DNA from 3 places in the Kitasatospora sp. NPDC056783 genome. Region 1 is predicted to be linked to each of the others. Evidence: riboswitches for the same ligand, from Rfam matches in the RefSeq annotation. Region 1 holds a riboswitch; each other region holds the start of a gene.

Region 1 (4,807 bases):
TCGACCACCTGCTGCACGGCACCCCGGTCACCACCGACCTGATCGAGCGGGTGCAGGGCTCGCCCTGGCTCTACCCGCCGCTGGCCGGCGCCGCCGCCGATGCCAACGGCATCTGGGGCACCCGGCTGCTCAGCCTCGGCTTCGCACTGATCACCACGGTGCTGCTGTACTCGCTGACCCGGCGGCTGTTCAACGAGCGGGTGGCCATCTGCGCCATCGCCGTCTACGCCGTCCTCCAGTCCACCGTCGTGACCGGCTTCTACGCCGCGCCCGAGTCCCTCGCCGTCCTCCTGGTCGCCCTCTCCGCCTGGGCCACGGTGTTCACCGCCCGCCGCCATCCGGCCCTGGCCCTGCTCGCCGCCCCACCCGCGGCCCTGGCCTGCGCCGTCGCCTACTCCGCGGCCTTCGCCCTCCCGGCCCTGGTCGCCCTCGCCTTCGCCTGCGCCCGGCCGTACCACCGGGCCGGGCCGGCCGCCCTGCGCGCGCTGCTGGCGGGCGCCGGCACCCTCGTCCTGCTGCTCCCGGGCGGCACGCTCGGCAAGCTCGCCGGGTGGTCGCCCTCGCAGGGCGGCGCCGCCGGCTCGGCCGGCTCGATCCTGCTCTCCACCCTCAAGTGGGCCGGCCTGTTCACCGTCCTCGCCGTGGCCGGCACCATCGCCTACGCGCGCCGCGAGCAGATGAACGAGCACGACGCGCCCGAGAAGGACTCCGTTCCCACCACCCGGGGCCGGCGCGCCCTGCTCGGCACCGTCCTGACCGCCACCGCCCTGCTGGTCCCCGCCGCCCACGTGTGGACCGGCACCTCCGGCGCGCTGTTCCGCCACCTCGCCTACGGCATGCTGCTGGCCGCCCCGCTCGCCGGGGTCGGCCTGACCCGGCTGGTCGGCGCCCACTTCCGCCACCCCCAGCTGGGCATCCTGGTCTGGGTCGCGCTGCTCGCCCTCGGCCTGGAGCAGTCCGCCCTGCGCTACCAGAACGGCCCCGACTCCGGCCGCCTGCCGGCCGTCCTGAGGGTCCACACCGAGCCCGAGGGCCGCTACCTCACCGAGGTCGACGGACTCGCCGAGTACTACCTCGGCGGCGTCTCCAAGCCCGAGCAGTGGATCTCCTCGCGCACGGGCACGGAGTACCGCGACGCCGCCGGGGTGCGGCACCACGGCGACGACGGCAGCGTGGCCGCGATCCGCGACGGCTGGTTCACCATGGTCGTCCTCGACAGCACCGCGCCGAAGGCCACCGACCGGGCCCTGAGCGACGCCGTGACGGCCTCCGGGAACTACCGGCTGGTCGCCCAGTTCACCTCCCCGACCGGCGATTCGAGCACGTACAAGGTCTATCTGAAGCACTGACGGGCCACCCGGTCCACCGACACCCGCGACACGACAGGCACAACATATGGTGCCGCCGCAAGCCGGCGGCACTACATGTATGCTCGCTTCTGCTGTCGATGCAGGGGAACCCGGTGCGAATCCGGGACTGCCCCGCAGCGGTGTGCGGACGGCTCGAGCAGCCGTACCGCGAGTCCGAGTACCTGCCGACGGCCTGCGCCACGGCCCTCCCGCAGAGGCCGCGCGCCAGCACGAGCAGTACACCTCCGGGCCTCGCGGGCGGGCCGGGGAGTCACCGTCGCGCGACGCCGTCTGCGTTCGCGCCGTGCTCCCCTGCCCCGATCGGCCCGGCGGCCCCCGATCACCGCCGCCGATCGCCGCCAGGAGAGAGCGCCTTGACCACCGCCGCCTCAGTCACCCTGCCCACCCAGGGCACCGGTACCGCCTTCACCGACCCGACGGTCTCCGACCCCGGCGGCGCCCTGCTGCGGCTGCTCACCGACCGCAGCACCGACCTCACCGAGGTCGACCCCGGCCACGTCGCCGCCGCCGCGCTGCGCGGCCGCCACGCCGGCTCGGACTTCGCCGAGCTGCGCGGGCTGGCCGTGGACGCCGCCGCGTCGATGATCGCCGAGGACCCGCAGTACTCGAAGCTGGCCGCCCGCCTGCTCGCGCTGGAGATCGTCGACGAGGCGAACAGCCAGGGCTCGGTCTCCTTCTCCGCCTCGATCGCCGTCGGCCACGCCGAGGGCCTGATCGGCGACACCACCGCGGACTTCGTCGCCAAGCACGCCGCCGCCCTGGACGCGCTGATCGACACCGCGGGCGACGACCGCTTCGAGTACTTCGGCCTGCGCACCGTGCAGTCCCGCTACCTGCTGCGCCACCCGATCACCCGCAAGGTGATCGAGACCCCGCAGCACTTCCTGCTCCGCGTCGCCTGTGGCCTGGCGGTCGGCGACTCCGAGCAGTCCGTCCGCGAGGTCGCCGAGCTGTACGGCCTGATGAGCCGCCTGGAGTACCTGACCTCCTCGCCGACGCTCTTCAACTCCGGCACCCGGCACCCGCAGATGTCCAGCTGCTACCTGCTGGACTCGCCGCTGGACAACCTGGACTCGATCTACAACCGCTACGCGCAGATCGCCCGCCTCTCCAAGCACGCCGGCGGCATCGGCCTGTCCTACTCGCGCATCCGCTCGCGCGGCAGCCTGATCCGCGGCACCAACGGCAAGTCCAACGGCATCGTGCCGTTCCTGCGCACCCTCGACTCCTCGGTCGCCGCCGTCAACCAGGGCGGCCGCCGCAAGGGCGCGGCCTGCGTCTACCTGGAGACCTGGCACGCCGACATCGAGGAGTTCCTGGAGCTCCGCGACAACACCGGCGAAGAGGCCCGCCGCACCCACAACCTCAACCTGGCGCACTGGATCCCGGACGAGTTCATGCGCCGCGTGAACGCCAACGAGGACTGGTCGCTGTTCTCCCCGGCCGACGTTCCCGAGCTGGTCGACCTGTGGGGCGCCGACTTCGACGAGGCCTACCGCAAGGCCGAGCTGGCCGGCAAGGCCGTCCGCACCATCCCGGCGCAGACCCTGTACGCCCGCATGATGCGCACCCTGGCGCAGACCGGCAACGGCTGGATGACCTTCAAGGACGCCTCCAACCGCGCCGCCAACCAGACCGCGCTGCCGGGCCGCACCGTGCACTCCTCCAACCTGTGCACGGAGATCCTGGAGGTCACGGACGACTCCGAGACCGCCGTCTGCAACCTGGGCTCGGTCAACCTCGGCGCCCACGTGGCCCCGGGTGCCACCGCCGACGACCTGATCAACGCGATGGACTGGGAGCGGCTGGACGCCACCGTGCGCACCGCCGTCACCTTCCTCGACCGCGTGGTGGACATCAACTTCTACCCGACCACCGAGGCCGGCACCTCCAACTCCCGCTGGCGGCCGGTCGGCCTCGGCGTGATGGGCCTCCAGGACGTCTTCTTCAAGCTGCGGATCGACTTCGACTCGGCCGAGGCCGCGCGGCTGTCCACGCTCATCGCCGAGCGCATCATGCTCACCGCGTACGAGCGCTCCGCCGACCTCGCCGAGCAGCTGGGCCGCCACGAGGCGTACGGCGAGACCCGCGCCGCCCGCGGCGAGCTGCACATCGACCACTTCCCGACGGCCGCGCCGCAGTGGGGCGAGAAGTGGGACGCGCTGCGCGCCCGCATCGCCGTCACCGGCCTGCGCAACTCGCTGCTGCTGGCCATCGCGCCGACCGCGACGATCGCGTCCATCGCCGGCGTGTACGAGTGCATCGAGCCGCAGGTGTCCAACCTGTTCAAGCGCGAGACGCTGTCCGGCGAGTTCCTCCAGGTCAACCCGTACCTGGTGCGCGAGCTCAAGGACCTCGGCGTCTGGGACCAGCAGACCCGCGACGCGCTGCGCGACGCCAACGGCTCCGTCCAGGACCTGAACTGGCTGCCGGAAGGGGTGCGTTCGCTGTACCGCACCGCCTGGGAGCTGCCCCAGCGCGCGCTGATCGACCTGGCCGCGGCCCGCATGCCGTACCTGGACCAGAGCCAGTCCCTGAACCTGTTCATGGCGGCGCCGACCATCGGCAAGCTCAGCTCGATGTACGCCTACGCGTGGAAGGTCGGTCTGAAGACCACCTACTACCTGCGTTCGCGCCCGGCGACCCGCATCGCCCAGGCCGCGTCCGGCACCGCCCGCGCCGCGTCCGCCGCGTCCGCGCCGGCGCCCGTGCCCGTGAACACCCCCTCCCTCACCCCGGAGCAGGAAGCCGCCATCGCCTGCTCCCTGGAGAACCCCGAGTCCTGCGAGGCCTGCCAGTAATGTCCGACGACCGCCAGAAGATGCTGCTCGACCCCGGCTTCGAGCTGACCCTGCGCCCGATGCGCTACCCGTCGTTCTACGACCGGTACCGGGACGCCATCAAGAACACCTGGACCGTCGAGGAGGTGGACCTGCACTCCGACGTCGCCGACCTGGCGAAGCTCAGCGAGGGCGAGCGTCACCTGATCGGCCGGCTGGTCGCGTTCTTCGCGACGGGCGACTCGATCGTCTCCAACAACGTGGTGCTGAGCCTCTACAAGCACATCAACTCCCCGGAGGCGCGGCTGTACCTGTCGCGCCAGCTGTTCGAGGAGGCCGTGCACGTCCAGTTCTACCTGACGCTGCTGGACACCTACCTGCCCGACCCGGAGGACCGCAACGCGGCCTTCGCCGCGGTGGAGAACATCCCCTCCATCCGCCAGAAGGCCCAGTTCTGCTTCAAGTACATGAACGCGGTCGACCACATCGACTCGCTCCAGACGAAGGAGGACAGGCGGGCGTTCCTGCTCAACCTGATCTGCTTCGCGGCGTGCGTCGAGGGTCTGTTCTTCTACGGCGCGTTCGCCTACGTGTACTGGTTCCGGAGCCGGGGCCTGCTGCACGGTCTCGCGACCGGCACCAACTGGGTGTTCCGCG
Region 2 (4,807 bases), on a different contig from region 1:
TCCGAAGGGGGCGGGATGTCCGCACAGGAGAAGAGCGTGCTCCAGGGTGACGGTGTGTTCGAGAAGGGCGGTTTCGAGTACTGGCGGGACGTGCTGGCGAGGACACGGGAGTGCGAGGCGACGAGTGCGCACGAGGACGACTTCACGGGGCAGGTGCGGTGCTTCGGTCTGGGGCCGGTGGTGCTGTTGGGGTCGTCGTTCCCGTCGGCGCGGTTCCGGCGCACCGAGCGGATGATCCGGCGTTCGGATCAGGAGCTGTACTACCTGACGCTGCTGACCTCCGGATTCCACGGGCTCAGGCGCGGGCGGGACCAGGCGGAGACCTTCGGCGTCGGGGACCTCTCCTTCATCGACAGCTCCACCGCGCACGACGCGCGGATGGTCGGGGACCGGACCCCGGGTGGGGGAGGTCCGGAAGTCGCCGGCGTGGGCATCGACCTGCCCGTCTCGCTGCTGCCGGTGCCGCCGCGTCGGCTGCGCGACCTGCTCGGGCGCAGGCTCTCCTCCAGGGCGGGAACGGGCGCGCTGCTGGCGGACTTCCTTCTCGGCCTGGACCGCCAGGCCGCCGGTCTGCACCCCGTCGAAGCGGCGCGTCTGGGTGCGGTCGCGGTCGACCTGGTGTCGGTGTGGATCGCCGGGGAGCTCGACGCCGAGCGCATGCTGCCCGAGGAGGCCCGGCGGCGGGCCCTGGTGGAGGGCATCCGGGCGTTCGTCCGCGGCAACCTGCACGACCCGGGGCTGACCCCGTCCGTGATCGCCGCCGCCCACCACATCTCCGTCAGCCATCTGCACCGCCTCTTCGCGCGCCGCTTCGAGGGGGAGAGCCTGGCGGGGTTCATCCGCGACCAGCGCCTGAGGAAGGCCCACCGCGAACTCGCCGACCCGCTCCTGCTGGCCCTGCCGGTCCACGCCATCGGGGCCCGCTGCGGCATCCCCAGCCCCTCCGGCTTCAGCCGCGCGTTCAAAGCCGCCTACGGCCTCTCCCCGCGCGAACACCGCTGCCGGGCCCGGTCCCTGACGGCTGGGTCCCACGCCACCGGCCGGTCCCTCGGTGAGTGAACGCCCTGCTGGACGGTCCGGCACGGGCGGCCCCGAGCGTCACGGGGCCGCCCTAGTCGGGGTAGCGGGCTCCGATGGCGCAACGCGTGCGCAGACCTCTGGACTTACTAGGACGTCCAACTATATGGTCGACGGCAGGTCCGCGGTGTCAGGGAAGCCGGTGTGAGTCCGGCACGGTCCCGCCACTGTGACCGGGGAGTTCGTCCTCGCAGATGACGGCCACTGGCAGCCAGCCGGGAAGGCCTGGGGGCGGGCGTGGATCCGGGAGTCAGGATACCGGCCGCGGGTGGTTCGTGTTTTCCACGAGGATGGAGACGACACGCATGACTCCGGGTTGCCCCCGCTTCTATGCCGTGCCGACGATCGCGGTGACCTCGCGTCACTGACGGTTCGTCAAGCACCGCCCACTACAACGGTGATGGCGGTGTGATCTCCATTCCTCCTCTCCCTGCGCGTGACGAGAGAAGGAACCGATGGTCCGAGAACTCACCCACTTCGTCGGCGGCAAGCACACCGCCGGAACGTCCGGTCGCTTCGGCGACGTCTTCGACCCCAACACCGGCCGGGTGCAGGCCCGGGTGCCGCTGGCCGACCGGGCCGAGGTCGAGGCGGTGATCGCCGACGCCGCTCAGGCGCAGCCCGAGTGGGCGGCCTGGAACCCGCAGAAGCGGGCCAGGGTGCTGCTGCGCTTCCTGCAACTGGTCGAGCAGGAGAAGGAGGACCTGGCCCGGCTGCTCTCCGCCGAGCACGGCAAGACCGTGGCCGACGCCCACGGGGACATCCAACGCGGCCTGGAGGTCGTGGAGTTCGCCGCGGGCATCCCGCACCTGCTGAAGGGCGAGTTCAGCGACAACGCCGGCACCGGCATCGACGTCTACTCGATGCGCCAGCCGCTCGGCGTGGTGGCCGGAATCACGCCGTTCAACTTCCCCGCGATGATCCCGCTCTGGAAGGCCGCACCCGCGCTGGCCTGCGGCAACGCGTTCATCCTCAAGCCGTCCGAGCGTGACCCCTCGGTGCCGCTGCGGCTCGCCGAACTGTTCCTGGAGGCCGGGTTGCCGCCGGGCGTGCTCAACGTGGTCAACGGCGGCAAGGAGGCCGTGGACACCCTGCTGGAGGATCCGCGGGTGGAGGCGCTCGGCTTCGTCGGCTCCACCCCGATCGCCCAGTACGTGTACGCGACGGCGGCCGCGCACGGCAAGCGGGCGCAGTGCTTCGGGGGCGCGAAGAACCACATGATCGTCATGCCGGACGCAGACCTCGACCAGGCCGCGGACGCGCTCGTCGGCGCGGGCTACGGTTCGGCCGGGGAGCGCTGCATGGCCATCTCGGTGGCCGTCCCGGTGGGGGAGGAGACCGCGGACGCCCTGGTGGCGAAGCTGGTCGAGCGGATCGCCGCGCTCAAGGTCGGGCGCTCGGACGACCCGGAGGCGGACTTCGGGCCGCTGGTCGGCGCCGACGCGCTGGCCAGGGTCCGGGACCACCTGGACCTCGGGGTCCGGGAGGGCGCCGAACTCGTGGTCGACGGGCGGGACTTCCGCCTGGAGGGGCACGAGGACGGCTTCTTCCTCGGGGCCTCGCTGTTCGACCGCGTGACGACGGACATGCGGATCTACCGTGAGGAGATCTTCGGTCCGGTGCTCACCGTGGTCCGCGCCGCCGACTACGAGGAGGCCCTGCGGCTGCCCAGCGAGCACGAGTACGGCAACGGCGTGGCCATCTACACCCGCGACGGGGACACCGCCCGGGACTTCGCCCGCCGGGTGAACACCGGCATGGTCGGGGTCAACGTGCCCATCCCGGTGCCGATCGCGTACCACACCTTCGGAGGCTGGAAGCGCTCCGCGTTCGGCGACCTCAACCAGCACGGGCCGGACTCGATCCGTTTCTACACCCGCACCCGTACCGTCACCTCGCGCTGGCCCTCCGGGGTCAAGGAGGGCGCGAGCTTCACCATGCCGACGATGGGATGAGCGCCGTGCACGACCTCACCGAGGACCAGCGCGCCATCGCGGAGACCACCCGGGCCTTCGCCCATGAGCACCTCGCGCCGCACGCCGTCGAGTGGGACCAGGCCAAGCACTTCCCGGTGGACGTGCTGCGCAAGGCCGCCGACCTCGGCCTGGCCGGGGTCTACGTGCGCGAGGAGTCCGGGGGCTCCGGACTCACCCGCGCCGACGGCGTGCTCGTGTTCGAGGCGCTGGCCACCGGCTGCCCGTCCATCGCCGCCTACCTCTCCATCCACAACATGGTCGCCTGGATGATCGACCGCTACGGCGACGACGCCCAGCGAGCCCGGTGGCTTCCGGGGCTCAGCGCGATGGGAACCCCGGCCGGCTACTGCCTCACCGAGCCGGGCGCGGGATCGGACGCCGCGGCGCTGTCCACCCGGGCTCGCCGGGACGGAGACCACTGGGTGCTGGACGGCGTCAAGCAGTTCATCTCGGGTGCGGGCGCCGCCCAGGTGTACGTGGTGATGGCCCGCACGGGTGGACCGGGGGCCGCAGGGGTCTCCGCCTTCGTCGTCGAACGCGACGACGTGGGGGTCTCCTTCGGCCCGAACGAGAAGAAGATGGGCTGGAACGCCCAGCCGACCCGGCAGGTGCTGCTGGACGGCGTCCGGCTGCCGGCCGACCGCCTGCTCGGGGAGGAGGGCGAGGGCTTCCGGATCGCCATGAACGGGCTGAACGGCGGCCGGCTCGGCATCGCCGCCTGCTCCCTCGGCGGCGCCCAGGACGCCCTGGAACGGGCCATCCGCTACCTGGCGGACCGCGAGGCGTTCGGCGCCCGGCTGCTGCACGCCCAGGCCCTGCAGTTCCGGCTCGCCGACATGGCCACCGAGTTGGAAGCGGCCAGGTCGCTGCTCTGGCGGGCCGCCACGGCGCTGGACCGGGGCGACCCCCGGGCGCCGCAGCTGTGCGCGATGGCCAAGCGGTACGCCACCGACACCGGCTTCGAGGTCGCCAACCAGGCCCTCCAACTGCACGGCGGCTACGGCTACCTGGCCGAGTACGGCATCGAGAAGATCGTCCGCGATCTGCGGGTGCACCAGATCCTGGAAGGGACCAACGAGATCATGCGCGTCATCGTCGCCCGCGGCCTGACCGGGGCCGCGTGATGGCCGAGAACACCGTCGACGAGATCCTCGTCCAGCGTGAGGGCAGGGCGGGCCTGATCGTCCTCAACCGGCCGGCGGCCCTGAACGCCCTCACCCACGGCATGGTGCGGCGGATCGCCGAAGCCCTGGACGCGTGGGAGGAGGACGACCGGGTCGAAACCGTCGTCGTCACCGGGGCCGGCGACCGGGCCTTCTGCGCCGGCGGCGACATCGTCGCCATCCACCGCGCCGCGACCGGCGGCGACCCGGGCGCCGTCGAGGAGTTCTGGCGGGACGAGTACCGCCTCAACGCCCGGATCGCCCGCTACCCCAAGCCCTACGTCGCGCTGATGAGCGGCATCGTGATGGGCGGCGGCGTCGGCGTCTCCGCCCACGGCAGCGTCCGGATCGTCACCGAGACCACGCGAATCGCCATGCCCGAGGTGGGCATCGGCTTCGTTCCGGATGTGGGTGGTACCTATCTGCTCGCCCTCGCACCGGGCGAGTTGGGCACCCACCTCGCCCTCACGGCCGGCTCCGTCGGCGCCGCGGACGCGCTGCTGTGCGGGCTCGCCGACCACTTCGTCCCTGCCGAGCGGCTGCCCGCGCTGCTGGACGACCTGGCCGAGTCGCCCGTGCACGACGCCCTCG
Region 3 (4,807 bases), on a different contig from region 1:
AGCCGCTGTTGGCCGTGCCGTTGAGCGCGGTGACGGTCCCACCGCCGGTGGACGGGGTGACGGAGGTGACGCAGCCGCTCGGGGTCGCGGTGGCCGCCGCGTCGAGGACGTCGCCGAGGGTCGTGGTGGTGCCGGTCGGGGTGAGGGTGACGGCACAGACCTTGAGGGCGCCGGTGCCGTCGTCGACGACGAGGGAGAGCCGGGCGGCCGTGCCGGCGGTGAAGCCGGTGGTGGCGGCCCAGGCCGGTTCTCCCGCGGTGGTCGGTGCGGGCGGGGTGGCGGTGAACCCGGCGCCGGCGACGGCGCGCAGGCCGTCGACGGAGGCGTAGGGCGACGGGCTGGTGTCGGTGGGCAGGTACTTGAAGCCGCCGCCGGGCTTGAACTGCTGGGCGATGAGGAAGTCGACCGGGGTCTTGCCGGTGCCGCTGGTGAAGTCGGTGCCTTGGGGGTTGATGCCGCAGGCGTTGAGGCCGGACACGGCCCAGCCGTTGGAGTCGGTGTTCACGCCGAACATGGCGTTGAAGGCGCCGGAGGAGGCGAGCTTGCCCTTGAGGAAGTTCTTGGCGGCGACGATCGCCGAGTCGGTGTTGGGCACGCCGCCCGCGCACAGGGAGGCCATGGCGGCGCCGGTCATGTCGATGTCGCTGCCCTGGGCGAGCGCCGTCGGGTCGCCCGCGGCCTTGCCGTAGTTCCAGCCGCCGTCGTTGTGCTGGTTGGCGCGCACCGCCGTGACGGAGACATCGAGCAGGGGCTGCGGGGCGCGCTGGGCGCCGGCTTGGGTCTTCGCCCCGGCCAGCGCGAGCAGACCGAAGACGGTGCCGTTGAAGTTGGCGGACGGGCCGTAGTAACCGGGTTCGGTGGTCTGCCAGTAGGCGGAGAGGTCGGCGAGGAGGTTGCGGCCGGGGCCGACGCGGGCGGGGTCGATGCCCGCGGCGTAGGCGTTGAGGATGCCGCGCTCGTAGTCCGTGGCCACGGGCGAGGTGCCGGGCCAGCCGGGGGCGGCGAGCTGGTTGCGGTAGACGAGGCGGGCGTTCTTGCCGGTGTCCCCGCCGGGGGTGACGTCGGCGGCGGCCGTTCCGGCGGCGGCGAGCGCGCTGAAGGCCCACTCGTTGGAGAGCCCGCCGCCGGTGACGTAGCTGCCGTCGGCGGCCTGGAGGGACTTCAGGTACGTGACGCCGGTGCTCTTGGACGTGGCTATCTGGGCCGGGGTGGCCGTCGCGTGGGCGGGGACGGCGGAGAGAAGCAGGGCAGCGGCCGCCAGCGCGACGGTGGTCGTCGAGGCGGTGCGGGACGGGGTGAGGAGGGGCACGGGACAGGCTCCTTGGGGTGGCGGGCGCCGACCCTGCCCCGGAGTTCCCGCGTCCACTCGGGGCACGCGACTGCCGGAGCGGTCGCCGCCCGGATCGCGTGGGCCGGCTTTCGCCATGGTGCACGGCCGGGCGGGCATTCGGGCTCGGGACGGCACGATCGCCACCCCACACCGCTGCGCGTCAGCCCCGGATTCGCACCGGGTTCCCCCACTCGGCCACAGCGGACGCTACCGCAGGTTCCGTCGTCCGGCGAGGTGATGTGAGCGACCTGACGCCCCATTGACTCCCTGTCGGACAGCGTGGTCTGATGAACCGGTTTTTTGCCCTCGGCATTCAGGGGAAGCCGGTCCGACTCCGGCGCTGACCCGCAACCGTGGACCCACCTGAGGGTGGGTGAGCCGGAATGCCTGGACCGGGGGTCTGTTCACAGAGCACTTGCGTCGTCGCGGACTACGACGCGGTCTTGGCAGCCCCTTCCCGGGGCGCCGTGGGCTGCGCCGTCGCCTCCCGTGTCGACCGACCAGGGAGCCGTCGTGAGGGTCAGCAGCAATCGCACACGTCACAGAAACCGGGACCTCGCCTCCCTGGTGATCGCCGGCACCGTCGCGGTCGCCGCCTGCGGCACGGTCCTGCTCGGGCACCCCGGAACCGCGGCGGCCGACCCGATCGAGGAGTGCACGGCGACGACGGGCGCGATCGTCGCCGTCGACTTCACCCACTGGGGCGGCGGCGTCGCCCGGGGCTGCGACGCCCACCCCACGACGGGCATGAACCTCCTGCACAACGCCGGTTTCACCACTGCCGGAACCGAACACGACGGGCCCGCCTTCATCTGCCGGCTCGGGACCGGGACCTTCAACGGCGGTGTCCAGTACCCGACACCGGCCGAGGAGCCGTGCGTCAACACCCCGCAGGCCACCGCGTACTGGTCGTACTGGATCGCCGAACCCGGCCAACAGACCTGGTCCTACAGCCGGTTCGGCGCCGGCACGCAGAAGCCCAAGCCCGGCGAGGTCGAGGCCTGGGTCTACGGCGGCACGGACATCGGTGGCACCAGCGGGGCGCCGAGCTTCACCCCGGACTCCGTCCGCGCCAAGAACGGCGGCCCCTCGCCCTCCGCGTCGCCCTCGGCGACCCCGACCCCGACGGCGAGCCCCACCGGGCCCTCCGCCACCGGTGACCCGGCCGCCGCCACGGCCTGGCTGGCCGGTCAACTCGTCGGCGGCGACCACATGGAGAACTGGGCCGCCCCGGGGCCGGACTACCCCCGGACCGCTCTCACGGCCATCGCGCTCGCCGCCGCGGGGACGCAGGACCCGGCGCTGCGCAAGGTGGTCGCCTTCCTCGACGCCCATACCGACGCGTTCCTGCGCCCCGACGGGCCGACCGGCACACCGGACACGCGGGCCGCCGCCCTCCTGGCCCTCGTCGCCGAGAGCACCGGTCGCGACCCCCGCACCTTCGGCGGGCGGGACCTGGTCTCCGTGCTCACCGACCACGTCTGCGCAGGGGCGGGAGAGAACGGCAAGTGCACCGCCGCCGGGGACTTCCTCGGCGCGTCCTCGCCCTGGGCACAGTCCCTCGGCGTCATCGCGCTCCAGCGCGCCGGTGTCGCTTCGCCCGCCCCGGCGCTCGCCCGGTTCACGACGCTCCAGTGCGCCGACGGCGGGATGGCCGGATCGATGATCATCGCCGGTGAGCACTGCGAATCCGATCCGGTCACCACCGGCCTCGCGGTCCTCGCCCTGCGCACGGCCCCCGGCTACGAAGCGGCCGCCGAGAAGGCCGCCGACCAGCTCGCGGCGAGCCAGCAGCCCGACGGCTCCCTCCCCCCGTACGTCGGCGCCCCCGGCGACACCATCAGCACCGCGAGCGCCGCCCAGGCCTTCCGGGCCACCGGCCAGGGTGGCCGCAGGGCCGCCGCCACCGCCTGGCTCGCCGCCCGCCAGGACAAGGACGGCGGCTTCGGCCCGGACGCGTCGACCACCGACCCGGACGCCGCCGCCACCGAGCAGGCCGTCCTGGCCCTGACCGGCACCGACCTCACCAGCGTCTGGCACGATCCGAACGGCGCGACTTCCACGCCGACCCCGCCGGCGGGGAGGAAGCCCGACGCGGCCAAGGGCGGCGCCTACCTCACCGACCCGTCCCGCCTGATCGACGGTCACTACTACGAGGGGTTCCCGGCCTTCGCCGACTTCGGCCTCACCCTCGACGGCGCCTACGCCCTCGCCGCCACCGGCACCGACGACGCCGCGCTGCGCGGGATCGTCGACTTCCTGGACCAGCGGGGCAAGGACGCGAGCGAACGCACCGTCAACGACTGGACCGCGATCGGCACCGAGTACGCCGGCGGCGGGTCCATCGGGAAGGAGGCGCTGCTCGCCGAGGTCGTCGGCCGCGACCCGCGCGCCTTCGGCGGCCACGACCTGATCGCCGCGCTCGCCGCGATGGTGTGCACCAAGGCCGACGCGACCACCGGCTGCGCCGCCCCGGGCAACTACACCTACGCCACCTCGGTGTTCTCCCAGGCGCTCGCCGTCATGGCCCAGCTCCGGGCCGGGGAGACGACCAGCGCGGCTCCCGCGATCGGCTACCTGAAGGGCCTCCAGCACCCGGACGGCTCCTGGCCGAGCCTGATCCCCGCCACCGGCGACTCCGACGTGGACAGCACGGCGATCGCCGTCATGGCTCTCGCCCTCGTCCCCGGGGACGAGGCCGCCCAGGCGGTCGACAAGGGACTCGGCTGGCTCGCCTCGCGGCAACTGCCCGACGGCGGCTTCCCCGGTGCGGCCGGCGACTCCACCAACTCGGCCGCGCTGGCCGTCCAGGGCATGACGCTGCGCAAGGCCGCCTACGGTGAACAGATCGCCAAGGCGCTCGACTTCCTCGCCGGGCAGCAGAACGGCGACGGAGGGTTCAACGTCGCGTCCGCCGGGCAGCGGGGTTCGGACGTCAGGGCGTCCACACAGGTGCTCGGCGGTGCCACCGGCATCTCCTTCGGCACGCTGTCCCGCGACCTCGGAGGCACGACGACGCCCACCGGGACGCCGACCACCACCCCGACGGGCTCGCCCGGCACGACCGCGCCGGCCCAGGCCACCGACACCCCGTCGTCCGGTGGCATCGACGCCCCGACGGGTGGCGGTGTCGCTACAGCCGGGGGCGTACCGGCGCGGACCGGTTCGGGCGACCTGGCCGGTACCGGAACCCAGGCACTGGCGCTGACGGCGGGTGCCGGTGTGCTGACCGCGCTCGGCGCCGCAGCCGTCATCGTCGCCCGTCGCCGCACCGCGGCCGCCCCGGGGCGTCACCGGTGAGCCGGGGACCCGGTGAGCGGCTCGCGCGGCTGTCCGGGGCGGCGGTGCTGACCTCCGCGCTCGCGTTCGGCGGCGTCGCCGTGGGCGCGGCCCCGGCCACCGCGGCGCCACTGCCGATCGATCAGTGCACCACCACCTCCGGGGTCGTACTCGCCGTGGACTTCGGCAAGTGGGGCG

What was found. Region 1 has a riboswitch for cobalamin ahead of ACFRMQ_RS10215 (ribonucleoside-diphosphate reductase subunit alpha). Riboswitches for the same ligand answer to the same signal wherever they lie in the genome.
Region 2: it holds a riboswitch for cobalamin, as region 1 does, so the genes downstream of both, ACFRMQ_RS33050 (CoA-acylating methylmalonate-semialdehyde dehydrogenase) here and ACFRMQ_RS10215 (ribonucleoside-diphosphate reductase subunit alpha) in region 1, are expected to answer to the same signal.
Region 3: it holds a riboswitch for cobalamin, as region 1 does, so the genes downstream of both, ACFRMQ_RS09695 (prenyltransferase/squalene oxidase repeat-containing protein) here and ACFRMQ_RS10215 (ribonucleoside-diphosphate reductase subunit alpha) in region 1, are expected to answer to the same signal.

The regions. Positions count from the first base shown of each region.
Region 1 covers NZ_JBHUAF010000046.1:5,204-10,010, reverse strand. The annotation lists gene ACFRMQ_RS10220 (ArnT family glycosyltransferase) at 1-1,349, shown strand, start outside; cobalamin riboswitch at 1,396-1,554, shown strand; gene ACFRMQ_RS10215 (ribonucleoside-diphosphate reductase subunit alpha) at 1,748-4,171, shown strand; gene ACFRMQ_RS10210 (ribonucleotide-diphosphate reductase subunit beta) at 4,171-4,807, shown strand, end outside.
Region 2 covers NZ_JBHUAF010000353.1:1,881-6,687, reverse strand. The annotation lists gene ACFRMQ_RS33055 (AraC family transcriptional regulator) at 16-1,059, shown strand; cobalamin riboswitch at 1,168-1,359, shown strand; gene ACFRMQ_RS33050 (CoA-acylating methylmalonate-semialdehyde dehydrogenase) at 1,533-3,032, shown strand; gene ACFRMQ_RS33045 (acyl-CoA dehydrogenase family protein) at 3,029-4,177, shown strand; gene ACFRMQ_RS33040 (enoyl-CoA hydratase/isomerase family protein) at 4,177-4,807, shown strand, end outside.
Region 3 covers NZ_JBHUAF010000043.1:164-4,970, forward strand. The annotation lists gene ACFRMQ_RS09690 (hypothetical protein) at 1-1,309, opposite strand, end outside; cobalamin riboswitch at 1,442-1,518, opposite strand; cobalamin riboswitch at 1,609-1,740, shown strand; gene ACFRMQ_RS09695 (prenyltransferase/squalene oxidase repeat-containing protein) at 1,844-4,630, shown strand; gene ACFRMQ_RS09700 (hypothetical protein) at 4,627-4,807, shown strand, end outside.